DNA from 4 places in the Wansuia hejianensis genome. Region 3 is predicted to be linked to each of the others. Evidence: riboswitches for the same ligand, from Rfam matches in the RefSeq annotation. Region 3 holds a riboswitch; each other region holds the start of a gene.

Region 1 (5,038 bases), 1.4 Mb from region 3:
ATTCCAGGTGGCACAGACACCATCCACTCTGACAGTCGTTGTTGAAACTGACGGATTTACCGTTACGGACCGGGCTCTCACTGTATACCGTCTTGGAGATTAAACCAACGCATCATGCGTAGACTGTGCCGCTGATACATTGGTTCCCCACTCATAGAGAACTGGAGTTATTTCTTCTGAAGTTCCAAACAGGAGGTAGCCCTCAGGGCTGCCTCCTGTTCCTGTATATCGGTCTATTTTACGAATAGTTTATGATCCTGTTAATCAGTCTTTCCAAATACTGCTCTGCCATTCGGCATATGCATGCCTCTCTCTCCCCGGGCTGTACCAAAGACTCCTTTTCCGTCATCTCTTCCTGAAGGCCTGCCAGGCACAGCATCTGTGTACCCGCTTCCCATGCTTCCTCAGGGCTTAGTAGCTCCCAGTCCAGCTGATCGAGCAGATGGGCGTACAGAGAGGTATATGTAACCAGCGTATTATCTGTTTTAATATGATCCAGCCGGTCTTCAAACTCTGCTCTGGAGATGACTCCTTCCGCCTGTCTTCCCTGAAAAGCGGCCCAAAGGCTGTCCTCTGTGATGCCAAAACGGTCCATCCGGTTAAGTATGTTATGCTGGTAAGACGGGCAAAGGCCTGACTGAAGATAAAGTGCTTCTTTTACTGCTTTTTTTACAGTCTTTCCGATGTACTCACCCAGCTTACTATGTTTTCCTGCATTGGTCAGGTAAGTGTCAGACTCCGCATTGCATACAATAATTGTGCCATCGGTTCCCGATCCGGTAGCCAGTCCTCTGGAATAGCGGCTGGGCGCCAGAAGCTCCTGAATCGCCGCCGTTTTCGCCTCCGTACAGGATACCAGAGCCCGTGCCAGAGCTCCTTCCGACAGATCCGCATCAATATACAAAATAATATTTATGGTTCCTGGTTTTACTTGATAAGATGCCTCAGACTTTTCATGCCAGGTCGCCGGGTCGCCGATCCGCCCGGCATTATTTTTAATACCTCCGGTCACTATGGCTGTCACAGAAAAATCTTCGTATGACATCGTCTGAACAGACACATTGTCCATACTGGCAGCCGTAGACAGCCCCGAACAGTGTTCCGGGTCCAGACCCAGATCCTCCAAAGCCAGGATATCCATGTGTTCCCGGTAGGTATCCGCCCGCATAGTGCAGGCCATACCCGGACCCGGATTGCCGTCATTATTAAATACAGCCCGCAGGTCTGTACGGTATCCTCCATTGTTCGGTCCGGTACTCAGCACCTTGCGCTTCCCTTTAAAACAAACAACCAGTGATTTTTTATAATGATGTACTTCGTCTCCACCAGGTAATTGAAATATTTTCATGATTTTATTCCCTTTCAATCTCTTACACTCCATCAACCATTACTCCAAGGGCCTCACACTGTCTCAGCAGCTTTTCCTCATGCTCCTCCCTGTCGCTGGTAATCAGTTCATAAGTCAGATAATCCGGTGCAACTGCCTCTATAATTTCACGGACTCTTGGCGTGGTAAAGGGGAAATGCCCGTCAATCTGAAATACATGTTCATAACAGGCGCTTACCCGCTCTTTGTGTGTCTTAGGCATTTCATCCCTTTTTTTCAGCAAATCTTTAACATACTGCCCGGTCAGGCTCTGATTCAAATGTATTCCTTTCATATAGGGGATCATATCACTGTGCGCACGCACCATATCCAGGATATAATCAACAGCTTCTTCCTGTGCCGCAAGCTCCAGATTCGTATGCATCAAATGTCCCGTATCCAGCATGATCCCTTTTTTAGGATAATGGATCTGATCCAGAAGCCGCCTGGTAATCTCAGGCCTGGTAAGAGTCAACCCTGGCCACCAGAGATTTTCCATTAAAAAATCAAATTCATAACCCTTTCCATCCAGCAAGTCGTTCACCAGTTCCGCAGTGTAATCCACTACCTCTTCATCCGTGTGACTGAAAGTGTATGTAAAAAGCTCTGTCATTTTCACATCACTAACATGAAATACAACATAAGAAGCCCCCAGTCTCCTGGCCGTCTCCAAATCTTCGGTCAGAGGTTTTATCATCCCTTCCCGCTCCAGACTGCCAAATACCTCCTCTGCCTGCTTCAGCGTGTCATATTCCGCTTCCAGTGCAGCCATGTCTCCTTTCCACAGGTCAATCCATTCATTAAAAAACCTCAGATGAACTCCTACAATATCTTCTGACGGAAAAAAATCCAGCTTCCCGCCAATACAATGCATCAGTTCAAAACCATCACAGCAGAACCTGCGCACGAAATCAGCAGCATCTTGTCCATCCTTGTAACGGTCTGTATCAAAACTGCAATCCGTAATGTTAATCATCTTTTTCATCTGTCCCGTACTCCTGTACCACTGTTTTTTCCGCTCCTGCTCATAGTTTCCCGCTCAAACACCTCTGGCCCCCACAGGGCATACATTATGGGGTGCCCTGCGTTTTTCCCAGCAGGAACAACTTTCTTCTGTGCAGTTATCTGCAAAAAAAAAGCTCCCGCTCAGGGAGGATAACAATTAAAGTGGGGAGAATGACTTCGGCGCCCGATCGCTGTCAAGCGGAAAACCGGACCATCATTCGTTGCGGAGGAAAATGATGCGGTATAAACAGTGTACCCGACTCCGAAGTATCTCACCCTGCCGTTTAAACGGTGCATAAATCCCGCTCGAAGGTTCCCGGCTGAGTGAATACTCTATCAGGCATTCCATATCTGATGGATAGATGGAAAACTTTGCTCGGAAGCTTCAACCTTATACGGAACAAGCAGGTTTCCTGGCTTACAGATCATCGCGTGACGCCCCTTCTCATATGTAAAAACATACAATGGATAACCGCGTCGTACTCCCTGATTACAGTGACCGGATCGCTCGGGTTTCTCACCCAATTCCCTTTTCACCGACATGATTCTCATGCAGATGCACTTGCAACGTTGATATGGAATTTATACACAACATAATATTACCATCAGACATACTCTCTGTCAAGACATCTCATGTATTTTTTATGGACACAAAGAATCCACTTATAGTTAAATTATGGTTTTATGGCGAGAGGATGATAGATACCCGCTGCTTTTCTGGCTGTTCCAGACGGTACAACGGCTCTCGCCAGCAAGCTGGCGCGCCCCTGTTCCGCCCCGTCTCCCGCCAGCCTTTCGTCCGGGTATCCAAACACCTCCCCTCTCACCGGCCAATATTTTATTTCATTTTTTTCTTCCGAACGCCCATGACAACGGCTCCGGCCCCGCACATGAGGACTAATGCGCTCCAGACAAGCAGGGAGGTTCTGTCAGAGGTGTTTACGGAGGAGGAGGTTTTCTTCCCTGAGGTCAGCGCCGCTGCAGGCATCACCGAGGGACTCACAGACGGTATCTGTGCCTGACCGCCGCTTTCGGCCTGTCCGGGTCCGCCCTGCTCCGCTTTACCGGTTGTGACAGCCAGTATGGCCATATCGCTGCGTCCCACCGGGCTGACGGCGTACATTTTAACCGTATAGGTGGTTTCTTCTTCTAAGCCTTCAAGGTATGCGGAAGTATCCTGACCTCCGCGCTCATAAGTTTTCACCAGCTGTTCACCGGCATATACAACAATACTGTAATTCTCCGGAGCCGGACAGTTATCGGCAGCGGAGGCGGCTGCCCAGTTCAGCTGGATACCCTGGTTTCTCACCATAACGGACACGTTTGGCCTCTCAGGGACCTGCAGCTGAGCTGTCAGTTTACCAAACATATTTACGCCTGTCACAGTAACCGTATTTGAAATCAGACTCTCTGCAGGCACTCCTGTCAGTGTCTGGCTTTTTTCACCGCTGCTCCAGCTGTATTCATATTCTGCGTCCTCCGGGCCATCCTTAACACGGACAGTCATGCTATAGGCGCCGCTGTTTTCTTTTTCAACTGTAATAACGGCAGTTCCCTCTATTTCTGTCATGCCTGTCAGCTCCAGATACTGCTCTTTAAGCGCAGAGTACGCTGACTGAAGACTGGCAAGCGGAGGTTCATTAGATGAAAGGATTTCTCTGGCTTCACTGAGGGCAGTCTGGAAATCCGCCCAGCCCTCTGTTTCCCCATACGTATCTTCTAAAAGTTTTTCTGCTTCTTTAACCATATTTCCCAGAGCCAGCAAGGCCTGGAAGACATCGTGCTCCTCTTCGATATCTCCAATCAGTTCATAAAACAGATATTCCCGGTTATATTCCGTGACAATCGCCTTATGGTCAATGCGCAGCCCGCCATCTGTCATAGCATCAAGGAACCGGTCCAGCAGGGATTCCGGCAGATTGCACATAAGCATAAACTCTGTAGTATAATTTACTCCTGTATATGGTTCAACAGCAGACTCATAGCCCTCCAAGCCGGCCAGATATCCTACAGATTCATTCAGATGACCGTATTCCATAGTCTCTGCCGGGATGCCGAGGTTGTTCAGGATGGTGCGCAGACGCGCACCCCGCGAGCTTTCCTCACCCAGGTTGTAGAGTACGACTTTATAATCCGGCACTTCTTCATCCGGACTAATAACAGGCACTGATGCCGACAGATAATCAACCTCCTCACCTTCCCACTCTGCATGAGGCAGACGAAGCTTGATTATCACCCGGTCTCCAGGGGTCAGTACAACGCCATCTTTTACCGGTACTGTGATTTTTCCCCTGGTCTCCTGCCCGCTCGTGGAATTTACCTGTCCCACACGGGTGACGCGCCCGTACTGCTCCCACATCTCTCCTTCTTCAAATTCCTCGTCTGTATAAGCTGCGGAAAACTGGTAAATAGTTACGTCACAGTAAAACTCCTCACCCATCGCCAGATAGTCATCGGCATAATCCACGGTGACTGCAATGCTGTCAGCATCGGCCTTCACCGCCGACACATCGAAAGCCGCATAGGGAGTGCCCCAGTCCGGAGAAGGCTCTACGGTTACTGTTTCAGACAATGCTTCCGCCCCGTCCACGGTGAGCACCACCTGCAGCTTAGCCCCTGCTTTCAGCTTTCCTGTTCCAAGATACAGGGATTTATTTGTCTCACTCC
Region 2 (5,038 bases), 1.9 Mb from region 3:
AAACTGCACCTTTACCTTTTCCCCTCCGGAAAGGCACCTCATTTTCTGGTCAGAATAGAGAAGCTCCGCCTCCAGCGAAAGCCTCCCGGATATTTCAGCAATTTCCCTGGGAGACAGGCTGTAAAAATCATAAAAACCCTCACAATATTCCAGCACTGTCTTCTCCAATTCAGATTCATCCAATTCCTGGGCAAGATATCCTGTCCGAATCCCGTTTTTCAGTATCTCGCCTGTATATTCCACATAAGGGCAGGCTGGATATTCTTCATGGATCAGCCTCAGCAGCGTTGATTTCCCGTTCCCTTCTTCACCGATCACCGCCGCTTTTTCCCCCTGGTTTAAAACAAAAGAAAAATCCTGAAGCAGTATGCGGAAATCTGTCTTATGTGTAATCGTCAGATTCTTAATCTGCAGCAATCCCTTCACCTCCTAAATCACACAGCAGGACAAAAAAGCCTGCTTTCAGATATATACCGGAAAGCAGACTGTACAAACCCAAACCCTGAGCAATATAAAAGTAAACTTATATAAAAACAGGCAAGATACAGACAATCTATCTCCGGCACATAAACAGCAAGTGCCGCACGCGCATGCAAACCAGACCCTGCGGGCACCTCTAGCTGTCTACATAGCGCATTCATAGATTATCTGAACATCTTACCCTCCTGAATTCTATATTTGAAAATACATTCCTGTATTTTCCCTGTCGAGGCACATTATACCACACAATTCTCCGAAGATCAAATATGTATCAGGTTTCCTGGCTGTAACACATAGACGGATTCAGGTCATTTCTGTCCTGAGGCTATAAGATTACGAATATCCCGTTTCAGATAGCTTAAAAACTTCTCACCCAGCTGGCTGACCGTGCTCCATTTCCGGTGCAGGTAACCCAGATGCAGATAACCGATCTCATGCTTCAAAGACCGGGCCACGACCTCTCCCGTTCCCTTATGAAAAGCGTCCGCATTGCTGTTGGTCAAATCCGGCCCGATGCTGAAGCAGTCTGTATTCCGCACCAGGGCGATTTTCGTGCAGCGGTCGCTGACATGGACATTTTTGCTCAAAAGCTTATAAAACAACGGTTCTTCCGAAAAATGAGAAGTTTCTATCTCCTGGTCATAGGTCACAAAAGGATATTTTTCCAGATCTTTCAGAGTCACCTCCGTTTTTTCTGCCAGCGGATGAGACTTCCGAAAAAACACGAAATTATTGACACAGGCAACCTCTGTGAATTCAATTTCATAAGATACCAGCAGCTTTTCCATCGTTCGCAAATGGGATTCCTGTATCGCCAGAATTCCCAGCTCACTTTTATTGCCAGCCACATCGTGTATCACCGAATTGGTATCACACTCACGAATCGCCATATCGTACGTGTCAGTATCCGCCTCCTTGAAAAGCTCTATAAACGCCCGGACTGAAAACGGCAGGTGCTGGGTGGATACGGAAAAGCGCATGGGAAGAGATTTCCTGGAATGATAGCGCTGCTCCAAATACTGAGTCTGCTCTACAATTTCCCTGGCATACCTGATAAAGTCTTCCCCATCATAAGTCAGCGTCACCCCGCGGTTTGTCCGCTGAAATAATTCCACCCCCAGATCCGTTTCCAATTCTTTTAGAGCAGCCGAAAGAGTGGACTGAGAAATAAACAGTTTTCTCGCCGCTTTGGACAGGGAACGGCTGTCCGCGATTTCTAATATATATTTCAGATTTTGTAAAGTCATCTTTCTCTCTCCTTTACGATTATATTATCAATAAAATTGATGACTAGCAATAGAAAATTCGAAAGCGGGCGCTTATTGTAATCAAAAAATACGTATGCTATAATATATATGTACAAAATATTTCATGGAATTCGGTCTAATGCCGAAGCGGTGCCGCCACTGTAGGACGGAGCTAATGCAAGTATGACACTGGAATTTTCCGGGAAGTCTGCAAAAGTGATGATGTCGAGCCAGGATACTTAAATATTTTGTGATATCCCTCTATTTAACGGACCATTAGATGGGGGTACAAAAGAACAGAGCGGACTGTTTTTTTATGTATCCTTTTCTCAAAGAAAAGGATTTTTTTATTGGTTCAAATACAGAATGAGAAAGGAAATAACTATGAACAAAGCAATCAAAAACAGGACACTCGCCGTGGTATTATCCGCCATTTTGGTCGGCGCCACTTTCTGCGGTTGTGGGAAAACCGCAGAAAAAACGGATACATCTTCAAGTTCCGTAACCAATGATTCCTCTGCGCTTACAGATAGCTCCATATCTTCTGTCTCTTCCGATGATAATAATTTTCGGACCGTTACCGATGCAGCAGGCAATGTGGTAGAAGTTCCTGCGAACATCACGAAGATCGCCGTTACACCTCTGCCCTGGTCTTCTGTCATTTACGCAATTGACGGGAGTTCTGAGCGTATCGCAGCACTTAATCCCGGCGCCTTGGGCGGAACTGCCTACAAGGGACAGTTCTTTGAAATCCTGGATCCCTCCTATGGCTCTATTAACAGCACCGCCATCGGAAAAGATTTTTCCATCAACATGGAAGAAATCGTCAAGATGGGTGTCCAGGCCGTAGTCATCTGGGATTATCAGGAGGATGAAGCAAAACAGTTGAAAGAACTGGGAATCGCCCCTGTTATGGTAAAAAATGAAACCGTTGAAGAATTGCAGAGCAGCTTCCGGGCTGTGGGTGAGCTTCTCGGAAAAGAAGACCGCGCCCAGCAGTTTATCGATTTATATGGAAATATATATAATGAAATCCAATCCTATCAGGATCAGGTATCCTCCGCGGAAAAACCAAAGGTTCTCTATCTGAGAAATTCTGATTTGAAACTGCAGGGCAATGACAATTTTATAAAAGAAGCTCTGGAGCTGGCCGGCGCAGACAATGTGGCCGCCGACAGTTCAGAAATCACTATGGAGGATATTATCCAAATCAATCCTGATATTATCCTTTTAAGCTGGTTTGATGATTTTACTCCTGACGACTTGTACAACAACGCCATTGACGGACAGGACTGGAGTTCGGTAAAAGCCGTACAGGAAAAACGGGTATACAAGACACCCATCGGCATTTACCGTTATGACGCCCCCGGCGTGGAAACCCCGCTCATGATGGAGTGGCTGGCCACTATGATTCAACCAGAAATTTTTTCTGACATTGATATAAAAGCGGAAATAGCAGACTATTATAAAACATATTTTAACATTGATCTGTCGGAGGAAAATCTGGCACAGATTCTCTGTACAGAGATGAATAAAAACAGCGCGTCTTAAAAAGGAGTAGCCACCTTATGAAAAAGAAACACACGCAAAAAAATTATAAGGTGATCTTGCTCTGGCTGCTGCTCCTGCTTATCGCACTGACAATCGTAGCCATCGGACTGGGGAGATATTTTATCTCTCCAGTTCATGTTGTCAAGATTCTTTTTTCCAGGATATTTCCTGTCACCCCCACCTGGGAACCACAGGCCACAGGCGTTATTTTCACCCTCCGGCTGCCGCGGATTCTTTCCGCCCTCTTGGTAGGAATGGCCCTGTCCCTCTCCGGTGCCGCGTATCAGGGTGTATTTAAGAACCCCCTGGTGGCTCCCGATATGCTGGGCGTTTCTGCCGGAGCCTGTGTCGGCGCTTCTGCAGCCATTTTGCTGCATTTTGGACAGCTGGGAATTCAGGTCGCCGCTTTCATCGGCGGCATTATAGCCGTAGCTATGGCCACCGCCATTCCCAAATTCATAAGGAATCAATCCATGATGACGCTGGTTCTGGCAGGAGTCATTGTCAGCGGCGTCATGAGTTCCATTTTGGGACTATTAAAATATCTGGCCGATCCCGACACGGAACTGTCTGAAATCACTCACTGGCAGCTGGGCAGCCTATCCTCCTCTGTCTGGCGGGATGTCATCTACGTCGGCCCGGCCATTCTGCTGGCCGCATTAATCATTCTGATCATGCGCTGGAGAATCAATATCCTGTCTTTGGGTGAGAACGAAGCGAAATCACTGGGTACGGATATTCAGAAATCCCGGGGAATTATTATCATCTGTGCGACAGTCCTGACCGCCAGCGCCGTTTGTATCAGTGGGACTATTGGCTGGATCGGCCTGGTCATTCCCCATTTCGGCCGCATGCTGGTGGGGCCAGATAATCGTAAATTGATACCCGTTTCCGCTCTGCTTGGCGCTGCTTTCCTGCTGTTGATTGATACGGCTGCCAGAAATATCACCAGCGCGGAGCTGCCCCTGAGTATCTTAACCGGCCTCATAGGAGCGCCATTCTATTTCTATTTATTAGTAAAGTCTGCAAATAAAAAGTCAAGCAGAAATTTGAGAACTTTGAAAAATTTATACAGGTTGAATTAAAAGTACAAAAACCAGACCACCGCAGGACGTTGGTCTGACAAAGATATGAAAGCTGGGCTTAGTTTTCTCCCGTTTCGGGCAGTGATGCGAAGTATTCCCGTACCCGTCCGTAATAAATACGGAGAAACTTGTTTGCGCCGGCAGTCATGTAGACGTAGTAAGGCTTGCCCTGAGCACGTTTTTTATCCATAAAGACGTAAACGGGGTCGTCAATGGGCGAACGCTTGATTAGCCCGTCCATGATCTGAAAGAGCGTCCTTCGCAAATGGGGAGAACCTTTCTTTGAGGTACGCACGCTCTTCTGGACGTGTTTGCCGGAATCGTTCTTTCCGGGATCGACGCCCGCAAAGGCTGTTAGGGCTTCCCGGTGCGTGAAACGCGTCACGTCCCCGATCTCAGCCATAAGCTGCGGACCAAGGGTAGAGCCGACGCCGTTCATTGCCATGACAACGGGATATTCCGGTAGAGCAGAAGCGGTTTCGTCCATCTTTATCCGAAGGTTTTCCACGGTTTCGGAAGCGGTGTTTAGCATGGCGACAGCCTGCCGGATGAGCATTTTCGTGTTGTCATCTTTCGGGAACACGGCAATGAGGTCGCAGGAAGCCTCGTAGACTTTCTCCGCTTTCTCCGCACTGAAATTGTAACCCTTGTGCTTGCACCATTTCCGATAGTGCT
Region 3 (5,038 bases):
ATAACGGAAGAATTTATTTTACGACCCAGTCAGGCAATCTGTATTCCTACAATTTGACGAAGGAAGGAATATTAGATACGGAAAATTTGATTGAGCCTCTGTACTTCGGCGGAGCCAGCACCAGTACGCCTGCGGTATACAATAACCGGGTATATATTGGTTACAGCGGTGGGGAAAGTTTTGGCGCTGAAGGCTATGGCATTCTGGTCGGAAGCATTGATCCAGATACCGGCGCGATGAGTGCGGCCTACGTGGTTCCAACCGACGGTTATCCGCAGACCTCCGGCCTGATTACTAAAGGCTACGAAGAAGAGACCGGCTATGTATACGTTTATTTTCTGACGAACTCAGCTCATGGTACGCTGTACATGATTAAGGATAAGGCGGGCATGACAGAAGCAGATCCTGCTTCAGGCGTCTTCTATACGCCGAATCATGAGCAATATTGCATTGCCAGCGCAGTAGCTGACAGCGACGGAAACATATATATGAAGAATGACTCTGCGTGGCAGTTTGTGATTACGCGGTCAGAGACATATCTGAAGGAAATACAGGCGACAGGCGGTAATGCGGTTCTGGATGGCGGCAAGGATTTCAACGGAAGCCTCAGAGACCATACGATTACCGTCGACGCAGGCACTGAAAGTATCAATCTGAAGCTGACGCCAAGCGACGGCGCGGAGGTTCGGATAAACGGAACGGCGGGAAGCACCCAGGAGATCGCCCTGACGGACGGAAGGGCTGAGATACAGGTACAGCTGACAAAGGGAGATTCCTACAGAGTCTATAATTTTACGGTATTGAGCGGACCGACACTGACCTCCCTGACGGTTACCAATAACCCCAATGAAGGAATGGGAACCGCATTTACAGTTTCGCCAGAATTTGAGCCAATGTCTACGGATTACACGGCCGGCATTGCAACAGTGCAGAGCAGCGGTTATATCTGGTTTGGCCAGCTAAACGCTTCGGATACGCTTAAAGCTGTAGCAGTCAGCGGCGTCAGTGGAAAAAATGAGGGAGACGAACTCAAGGTTACCACAAACTATAAGGGCAACAAGTATATCAGCGTCTCCTTTGAAGACCGTACAAATGCTGCAACTGCTGTTGTGCAGTTAATCGTGAGCTCTGCAGACGGCAGTCAGACGAGAAGCTATACGGTTACATTGAATACGAAGGTTCAGTTAACGCTGGCGGAAGGTGCCGTTACGAACAGGAAATCCTCTTCGGCTGATTTGACGGTCAGCGCAGGCCAGGCAGGCGAGCTGTATTATCTGGTGCAGGCAGCAGACGCGGAGGCGCCGGACGCTGACAGGATTCAGAGTGAAGGCCTGAAGACAGAGGCAGCGGCAGGAAGCAACCGATTGGCTTTAACAGGGTTGTCCAGAGACGCGATGAAGGTGTATATGGTCCTGAAAACAGAAAACGATGGTGTCTCTGCCGTCTGCAGCGCCGATATTCCCACGTCCGTGATGTTGGGAGATTTGAATGAGGACGGGGAAGTGGATATCACAGACGTCGTACAGCTGCTTGACCGGGTGGCGGCCGGGGAAGCGGTTGAACTGTCAATTGGCGATATGAACGGTGATGGAGAAGTAGATATCACAGATGTGGTACAGCTGCTTGACCAGGTAGCGGCCGGAGAAAAATGACAAGTCCGGACTGTGATTTATAAATGTTTACAGGGGGAGCGGCGGCACTGAAGGGTCTGCTGCCCCCTCAATTTTATGAACGGGACCCGTACACCCCGGCAGGTTTAGAACACGAAAATAGCATTGACAAAAAAGAAGATATCGTTTATTATTGAAATGAACAGTTGACAAGAGAATATGGATCGTTTGTACAGTTGTGGAATGGATAGACATTCATTCCGGGAAGGCCGGTGAGAGTCCGGCGCGGTTTATCTCCGCTGTAATAAGGACGAAAGCTGTCATAACCACTGGGGAACCGGGAAGGGACGGCGAGTAGGTTTGTACTTTAAGCCAGAATACAAGCAACTGGAGATCATAGGGCAAATATCCGAAAGCATAGCGGAGATTTGTTTTTTTGTGTGTTTTCTTGAAAATATAATATGAAACAGCCGCGCATAAGCGTTAAAAGGAAAGCCGGTCAGATCCCGGTGCCGTGCAGGAGATTCAGCCTGACCGAGCGGACAGCCCGCCGCACCTACTGTCTCATGAAGAACGTGAAAATCGTTTTAGTCATGGGGAGAAGTGCGGCTGTATGTTGGATATATGTAAAAAGCCTCTCTTCGGAGAGGCTTTTTTGTATGGCAAGGCCATATGGGAAGAAAGCTGATGATGTGGAGAGGGGCAGACTGTCCCGGCTGCACATCAAATCTTAAAGTGCGTAAGACAGGAAACGGAGGACAGGAAAAGGATGAGGCGACAAAGGTATCAAAGATTGCTTGCGGGAGCGCTTGCCATGCTGACCGTTGTATCGGTGCTTTTCTGGAAGCCTTCAGACGTGTTTGCAGAAGCCGGATCAGATGGGGAAGCTGAAACGGTTCTGCTGGAGGGGATTACGCTGAACCGCTCCAGTCTCGTAATGAAAACCGGGGAGCAAAAAGCGCTTTTGGCTGCACTTCTGCCGGAAGACACCTCAGAGAATCCGGAAATTGTCTGGAGTACGGACGACCCCGCAGTTGCCCAGGTATCTGGAAATGGGCTGGAAGCGGTTGTGACGGCTCCCAGAGGTGCAGGAGGAACAGCAGTAATAACTGTGTCGGCAGGAGGGTTTACCGCTGCCTGCCCGGTGCTGGTAACTGTTCAGGACCCAATGCTGGAGAGTGCGTTGTTCATGCAGAACAGCTCAGGAAGTAACCGATATGAACTGAGGGAAAGCGCTATAGGGGAGCAGGAATACATACTGCGGATCCCCGAAAACACCAATGTGGTTTACGTAAGGCCTCAGCTTAGAGATGATGTGACGGAGGAAGCAAAGATTACCGCATATTTCACAGATGTCTACAGCGGGGAGGAGGTTTCCGTAGACCTGCCGGTTGACGAGACAACTTCACTGTCCAGCAGCACGGCGGGCCGGCTGATTCGGGCTTATGATACGGAACCGAAGGAACTGGTGATTGATGTAGTTTATGGGGAGCAGAAGGAAACGTACCTGTTCCATATTGTCAGAGGCTCTTACCTGGGTGACCTGAAGCTGACAGACGAAAAGGGAGAGCCACTGGCTTTTACGCCTGATTTTAAAAAGAACGTGTTTGAATACTCTGTACACGTACCCTCTTCCCAGTCGCAGATACAGATACACATGACGCCGGCTGAAGAGAGCAGCACAGAACTGACTGTAAACGGTGAGGCGGCTGAAGGCGGAAATTATACGCTGCCGCTTGCAGGCGCGAAGGTCATCGCGGTGCTGCGGGCGGGTGACGGAGTGCAGTCGGTGCCTTATGAATATGTGCTGACAGTGTATGTGGATGAAATATGTTATCTGACCGTTGATACGGAACCAGCGGACGCGGTGTTTGCCGTCTATGATGAGAATAAAGTACAGATCGACCCGGTAGACGGACGCTATGAACTGATTAAAGGAGGAACGTATACTTATACCGTTTCTGCGCAGGAATACCAGACTCAGAATGGAAGTTTTGTCATGGAAGGGGACGAAGAGAAGAGCTTCAGCCTGGAGAAAATTTCAGAGAGTCAGTTTGAAGAACTGGATGCGGAGTGGGGCGGCTATTGGAAAAACGCAGACAACCAGAACATCACAGATGCTCCCACACCTTCATCCCTGGACAATGCAGAGGTTCGCTGGAAGCAGCAGTATGGCTCCAATGCGGATTACAGCAACAGCGTGAGCGACGGTATACTGGTGGAAAATTATATTTGTTGTTTCTGCGGAGAGACCCTGATGTATCTTGACCGAGCCACTGGTGAAATGATCCGGAGTGTCAAAATGGCTGCAAAAGGAAACAGTTCCTTTAATAAGCCGCTCTATGCGGCAGGTATGCTTTTTGTTCCGCTCAATGATGGAAAGGTACAGGCATTTAATGCAAGCACGCTGGAATCTGTATGGGTTTATGTGGATACAGTCGGCGGAAATGCAGCCACAGCGCTCCGGTATGATTCAGGCTATCTGTACGCCGGTTTTGCGGATGGCAACCTGGTCTGCATTTCAACGGCGGATGAGGAGCCTGAACAGGCAGAGGAAGAAAAATCTGCAGTCTGGAGAAAGTATGATAAAGGAGGCTATTACCGGACAGGCGTCTATACAGGAGAGAAATATCTTTACGCCTGCGGCCGTTCAGGAAGCCTCTATTGTCTGGATAAGAAAACCGGAGAGACGGTACAGAAGCTGGCGTTGCCAGCAGAAGCCGGGGCGCCCACCACTGCTGTCAGCCATTCGGACGGGCGGATTTATTTCGCGACGGAAAAGGGATACCTCTATTCCTGCGGATTGGCTGAAGACGGAAAGCTGGACATAGAAAATATGACAAGCCTGAAGCTGGGCGGGATTATCTATGGCACCCCTGTGGTGTATCAGAACCGGGTTTATGCAGGCAGCGCTATGACAGACAGCTATGGGATTGTGACTGCTCCCTATTATCTGAACGTGGTTCAGGTTGGGGAAGAAGGGGGATTATCTTTGTCTTACCGCATGGAGGTCAAATATTGTCCGAAAGGGACCGGGACGCTGAGTACGGCTTATGAGCAGCAGGACGGCTGCGTATATCTCTATTTTACAACAGACAGCTCTAACGGAAGTCTGTATCTTTTGAAGGACAGAGAGGGACTGACTTCTCCGGGTGAGGGAAGCGGACTGTTCTATCAGCAGACGGAGGTGTTCGGAAATGGGAGTGGGAGCGTGCTGGCCGACAGCGGAGGGAATCTTTACTTCCGGTATGAATCGGCCTGGATGTACTCTTTAAAACCCACGGAGCTGTATCTGACCGGCGTAGAGGCGTCGGGAGAACGAGTGGTTGTAGATGGGGGCCAGCCTTTTGACAGGCAGATGGAACAGCACACAGTCCTTTTGGATAGTGCCTCCGATCGGGTGACTCTCACGTTTTCTGCCAATGAGG
Region 4 (5,038 bases), 380 kb from region 3:
ATATCCAGTTCAGAATCCGGCAGCGTCTGAAAGTGTTTTTTCATACGTGCACACCTCCTTTCGTTATTTCTTCCGGCCTTTGGTAAACTTACATCCGGCGATCCACAAGAGAGTGAGAAAACTCAGTGCAATCATAAAGATCAGGCTGGCGAAAAGCAGGATGATCAGAAAGATCATATAACCTCCGAACCCTGTTGAAATAATAAATTTCTACAGTTGTAGTAGTTACTATTATTGTACGCACCTGCCGGAAAAATGTCAACAGATTTTTTAGCCACTTGTCAAATGAAAACCTGTGGGAGTATAATGAAATACGGATTAAGATTAAGACGGAATGCCGCATTACCGCGGCACCGCAATAGAAAAGGAGATTAAGAGAATGTCAAAAGAAATTATCAGCACAGACAAAGCGCCGGCAGCGATCGGGCCCTATGTACAGGCAGTGAAAAGTCACGGGATCTTGTTTATTTCCGGGCAGCTTGGCTTCAATATGGAAGACGGAAGCATCCCTGAAACGGTGGAGGACCAGGCGGCGAACTCCCTGAAGAACCTGGAATCCATCATGAAGGCTGCAGGGACCGATAAGTCTAAGGTACTTAAGACAACGATTTTCCTGACGGATATGGCGGATTTCGGAAAGGTAAATGAAGTTTACGGTGCATTTTTCGAGGGAGAGAATCCGGCCCGGTCCTGCGTTGCGGTGAAAGAGCTCCCGAAGGCGGCAAAAGTAGAGATTGAGTGCATGGCAGAGGCTGACTGAAGCCGGTGAGAGGGGATCTCAGCACCGGGCGATGCCTGCTTGTGCAGCTATTTTTTACTTTTTGCCGCCCGCTTTAGCAGTATAAAGAGTGAATCTGCGATGAATATTGCCACTGCGATTGCCCCGGCAATTTCCAGCGTCATCAGAAGCTGATGATTTGCCTGGGAGCGGGTTCCGCGGAAAAACTGATATACGGCGCGGTACAGATATGCTCCGGGCACCAGGGGGAGGATGCTTGGGATCAGGAATACAGTTACAGGGCTTTTTAACGTTCTGGCAAGTATGTGGGAGGCCAGAGAGACGAAAATGGCGCTGACAAAGGTGGCCAGTATGATTCCCTGGGACTCAAAGAGCAGATAGATCAGCCAGCAGCCGGCTCCCAGCAGCCCGCACCAGACGACGTGTTTTCTGGGCACAGACATGAATATGGAGAACGCTGCAATGGCGATAAAGGCACTGATAATCTGGAGTATCATAATCCTGCACCTCCCAACATCATTCCGAGTCCGGTACCAATAGCGATAGCGGAGGCCAGCAGCACGGCTTCCAGAGCCTTTGACATGCCGGAGAGGTAATCGCCCTGTAAGGTATCCCGGACAGCAGTAGTGATGGCGGCTCCGGGTATTATGGGCATGATGGTACTGATGATAATTGTGTCAAGGTTCATGGGCAGCCTCAGAGTTTTGGTGAGCAGCAGAGCACCGAGCGCGATGACCAGAGAATTGGCAAAGTTGAATAGATAGGGATTAAAGCCGATCTGTTCACCCAGGAACATACACAGGATTAAAAAGATCCCATCTATTCCGGCGCCCAGGGCATCCATGTGATTTCCGCCAAAGATCAAAGCGAATGCGGCTGATATCACAGGAACGCTGGCATAACGCAGCCACCGTGTATAGAGTGAGCGGGGCAGGCGCTTCAGTTCATAATTCGCCTGCTTAAGGGTAAGCTGTCCCTCACAGAGTTTTCTGGAAATATCGTTGGTCAGGTATATTTTATACAGGTTTGTGTCCCGGCTCCGTATCCGCTTGACGACAGTCAGAGAATCGTGATAAGGGTCGTCAAGAGTGACGAACATGCCTGTGACAGTGACATATGCTTCAGTCGACTGGAAGCCTGACAGCTCCAGAATCCGTTGAATCGTATCCTCGACGCGGTATATCTCCGCCCCGTTCTGCAGCATGATCTGACCTGCCAGAACGGCGGTATCCAGCAAAAGTTTGTAATCTGTAATGATTTCCGTTTGCATGTAAGCGTTCTCCCCCAGGGTTTCTATCGTTTATTTTCTTCCGCTTGTATCCATATAGCTGTATAGCGTAAATTTTGAAATTCCAAAGAATCTGGAAACCTTTTCGCCGGACCGTGTGATGAGGAAAGCGCCTGATTCGCTGAGAAAGCGTATGGCTCTTATTTTCTCTTCTTTATTCATGAGAGCCGCGGGTTTACCGATCAGCTTTTCAGACTGCCGGATCAGACTGTCCAGAAAAGTATTTACGTTTGGCGGGGCAGAAGCGGTGACGCTTGATTCTGAGTCCCGCGCATATGGCGCCACAAGGCATTCCAGTGACTGGCTGACGGCGGACAGGGCGGTGATATCGTGGTGTATGGTCAGAAGATAGTCGATCCGGGTGCTCTTTTCGTTGCGTATATAGAGAACGCTGGATTTCAGCAGGCGTCCGTCAGGCGTGCTGTTCAGCAGTCCCAGCCTGTCCTTGGGAAGATAGTTTTCCCGTTTGAGATCTGCAAGGATCTGGGCAGATGGGCCGTCGCCTGGTTTACGGTTTGTGACGTGGCCGTTGACGATATAAACAATGGATTTTTCCGGCGCATATTCTATCAGGTCACAGACAGCGGCCTCGCAGTCGGCGCCGAACTGGCCCGCCAGCCCGTCGGCTGTCTGAATCAGGTATTTCCATGTCTGTGTCAAGGGTAGCCCTCCATGATATCAACAGTGAAAAACAAGTGGTATGTTTAGAAAATTCAGCTAAAAATATAATAGCATTGAAAGATGGGAAAAACAAGATCGTAGAAAAAAGAACCTAATTACTTGATATTATAATTTCTATCTGTTATAATATGGACAGTTAAATACAGGGATTTTCAGTGCCGGCAGAGTGATCTGTCCGGTTAAAAGGGAATCAGGTGTAAGTCCTGAGCGATCCGGTCACTGTAAGCAGGGAGTGAAGCTATAGAAGCCATTGCATTTAGAATGTGAGAAGGCATAGCCAAGCGAAGATCTGCAAGCCAGGAAACCTGCTGAAAAGGTTAGTGAACAGCTTCCGAAGAAAGTGTGTATTCATAAGATGACTGAACAGGATCAGTTTATTTCTAATATCCGAGAAATGAACTGTATCTTTAAAATGGCATCTGCCTTCTCCAGAGAAGACAGATGCCATTTTTGCTTCTATGGTTTCTTCATGGGTGATAGTCTGTCATGTACCGGGAAGCTACATTGACAGGAATCCGGCCGCCTCTCAAAAGGCCGTCATCCGGGCAATTTGCCTTTGAGGAAGGAGAAGAAAATGAAAGGAAACATGAAGAGGTTTCTGGCAGCTTTTCTGTCATCGCTGATGGTGCTGGGAATGGCGTCAGGTGTGTATGCGGATACTCCGGAAACACAGAGCCAGACTGAGAACAGACCCCAGGAAGGAACAGAAAGCCAGGGCAATGACAGCCTGACACCGAAGCCGGGCTCTTCGGAAAGTCAGAAAACGACAGAGACGGAGGAGAGCGGTAAACAAAGTCCACAGACACAGAATCCGGAGAAAGACACAGATACCGGCAGTGCGGACAGCAAGAAAACGACGCAGGGCAAAACAATGATAGCTCCGTCAGTTTCAGGAACGCCGGAAGCTTCTAAAGTGCCTGAGGGATCAGACGATACAGATACTTCAGGTAAAGACAGCGGTAAAGCTCAGTCTGAAGAGAAGAACAGTCTTGAACCGGACGGCAGGGAGGACAGCGAAAATCCGGCAATTTCAGGCGCAGAAACTGAGGAGACACAGGCCGAACGAAAGTTCGAGATCCAGAAGACAGAATTAAAAAAAGATCAAGGACAGTTAATAGTCACAGTATATACAGAGAATAACGACTATGACCGTATCTACATAGGTTCCAGGGAGGATACTGACAAGACTCCTGTAATTGAAGGAATCAAACAGGTAATGGGCGGTTATAGCTTCCGTTTCCAGGTGGAAGAAGAAAAACTCGGACAGAGGTTAACTGTCGTACCGGGAGTGACGGAAGAGGATTCCTGGTATACGGATAAAGATGTTTACTGCGATATCCCGGAGATGGAAGAAGAGCAGGGATTTTTGGAGTTTTCAGCTGTAGATAGTCTGCGGGACCAGGCTGTAATGTCGATTTCTGAGGGAACTGACAATTCCGGGAATGCGGAAATTAATGCTCAAAAGCCGGACGGGACCACATTTCCTATGTTTAATATAGAAAAATCGACAGCGCAGGTAAATGGGGACCAGATAGATATCGTCTTATATTTGAAAGCAAATGCTTCCGGTAAGTTCACATATAGTGAGATTTATCTGGGGAGCAAAGAAGATGAGGAAAAGACACCAACTATAAAAGAAAATGTCAATGAGAGTAATCAGCAGGTATACAGTTTCAGTGTTCCATTGTCAGTACAGGGAACGAATGTAAAGTTTGTTCCTATTAAGGCGGATGGAAGTCATGAGATTGACCTGGCGCAGAAGATTTCAGATAAAATCATGTGTGTGAAGGGAGATGTCATATCACACTACGGCGTGCCAGAAGAAATATTCCGGGAAGAAATCATCAGGGATCTGTATGAGATAGATAACGGCTTTTTTGATCCCTGCTTTGGAAGTATCGAGCTTCCGCGGCCGGAAGGGGAGCCGGAGATCTTTGTCCTGTCCTCGTGCGGCACAGGGATATCTGTGTTCCGGAGTCTTCAAAAGGAAAATATACCATTTGCAGCAGGGATTTTGTACACCAATGACATTGATTATCAGTTGGCCAGGCTTTTGGCTGCCCGTGTAGTGACGGAAGAGCCGTTTCGGGAAATCAGCGGGGAACGGTACAGGGAAGCACTGGAGCTTATGAGCCGGTGCGGAAAGGTGATTAACGCAGGGGTCAGGCTGGGAAGCTGTAACCGGAAGATGGTGGAGCTCATAAAAGCCGCTGAAAAAATGGAGCATTACATCTGCCTGGAAACCCGCCGGCACAGACGCGGCGCGGTCTGAGGGAGGGGATGAAAAAGAGGCTGTTTCAATCTTTGTTGAAACGGCCTCTTTTTAGATG

What was found. Region 3 has a riboswitch for cobalamin ahead of H9Q79_RS04030 (cadherin-like beta sandwich domain-containing protein). Riboswitches for the same ligand answer to the same signal wherever they lie in the genome.
Region 1: another riboswitch for cobalamin. It lies ahead of H9Q79_RS15535 (TIM barrel protein); the one in region 3 lies ahead of H9Q79_RS04030 (cadherin-like beta sandwich domain-containing protein).
Region 2: another riboswitch for cobalamin. It lies ahead of H9Q79_RS12940 (ABC transporter substrate-binding protein); the one in region 3 lies ahead of H9Q79_RS04030 (cadherin-like beta sandwich domain-containing protein).
Region 4: another riboswitch for cobalamin. It lies ahead of H9Q79_RS18335 (hypothetical protein); the one in region 3 lies ahead of H9Q79_RS04030 (cadherin-like beta sandwich domain-containing protein).

The regions. Positions count from the first base shown of each region.
Region 1 is NZ_CP060635.1:3,391,592-3,396,629, reverse strand. It holds gene H9Q79_RS15545 (collagen-like domain-containing protein) at 1-103, shown strand, start outside; gene H9Q79_RS15540 (adenosylcobinamide amidohydrolase) at 239-1,381, opposite strand; gene H9Q79_RS15535 (TIM barrel protein) at 1,371-2,351, opposite strand; cobalamin riboswitch at 2,758-2,952, opposite strand; gene H9Q79_RS15530 (hypothetical protein) at 3,046-3,186, opposite strand; gene H9Q79_RS15525 (DUF3783 domain-containing protein) at 3,210-5,038, opposite strand, start outside.
Region 2 is NZ_CP060635.1:2,776,361-2,781,398, forward strand. It holds gene H9Q79_RS12930 (ABC-F family ATP-binding cassette domain-containing protein) at 1-417, opposite strand, end outside; gene H9Q79_RS12935 (LysR family transcriptional regulator) at 789-1,727, opposite strand; cobalamin riboswitch at 1,800-1,989, shown strand; gene H9Q79_RS12940 (ABC transporter substrate-binding protein) at 2,112-3,278, shown strand; gene H9Q79_RS12945 (FecCD family ABC transporter permease) at 3,296-4,363, shown strand; gene H9Q79_RS12950 (IS110 family RNA-guided transposase) at 4,422-5,038, opposite strand, start outside.
Region 3 is NZ_CP060635.1:863,455-868,492, forward strand. It holds gene H9Q79_RS04025 (cadherin-like beta sandwich domain-containing protein) at 1-1,652, shown strand, start outside; cobalamin riboswitch at 1,830-2,013, shown strand; gene H9Q79_RS04030 (cadherin-like beta sandwich domain-containing protein) at 2,380-5,038, shown strand, end outside.
Region 4 is NZ_CP060635.1:1,243,951-1,248,988, reverse strand. It holds gene H9Q79_RS05735 (BlaI/MecI/CopY family transcriptional regulator) at 1-44, opposite strand, end outside; gene H9Q79_RS05730 (Rid family detoxifying hydrolase) at 380-760, shown strand; gene H9Q79_RS05725 (threonine/serine exporter family protein) at 808-1,236, opposite strand; gene H9Q79_RS05720 (threonine/serine exporter family protein) at 1,233-2,009, opposite strand; gene H9Q79_RS05715 (helix-turn-helix transcriptional regulator) at 2,040-2,687, opposite strand; cobalamin riboswitch at 2,845-3,035, shown strand; gene H9Q79_RS18335 (hypothetical protein) at 3,283-4,980, shown strand.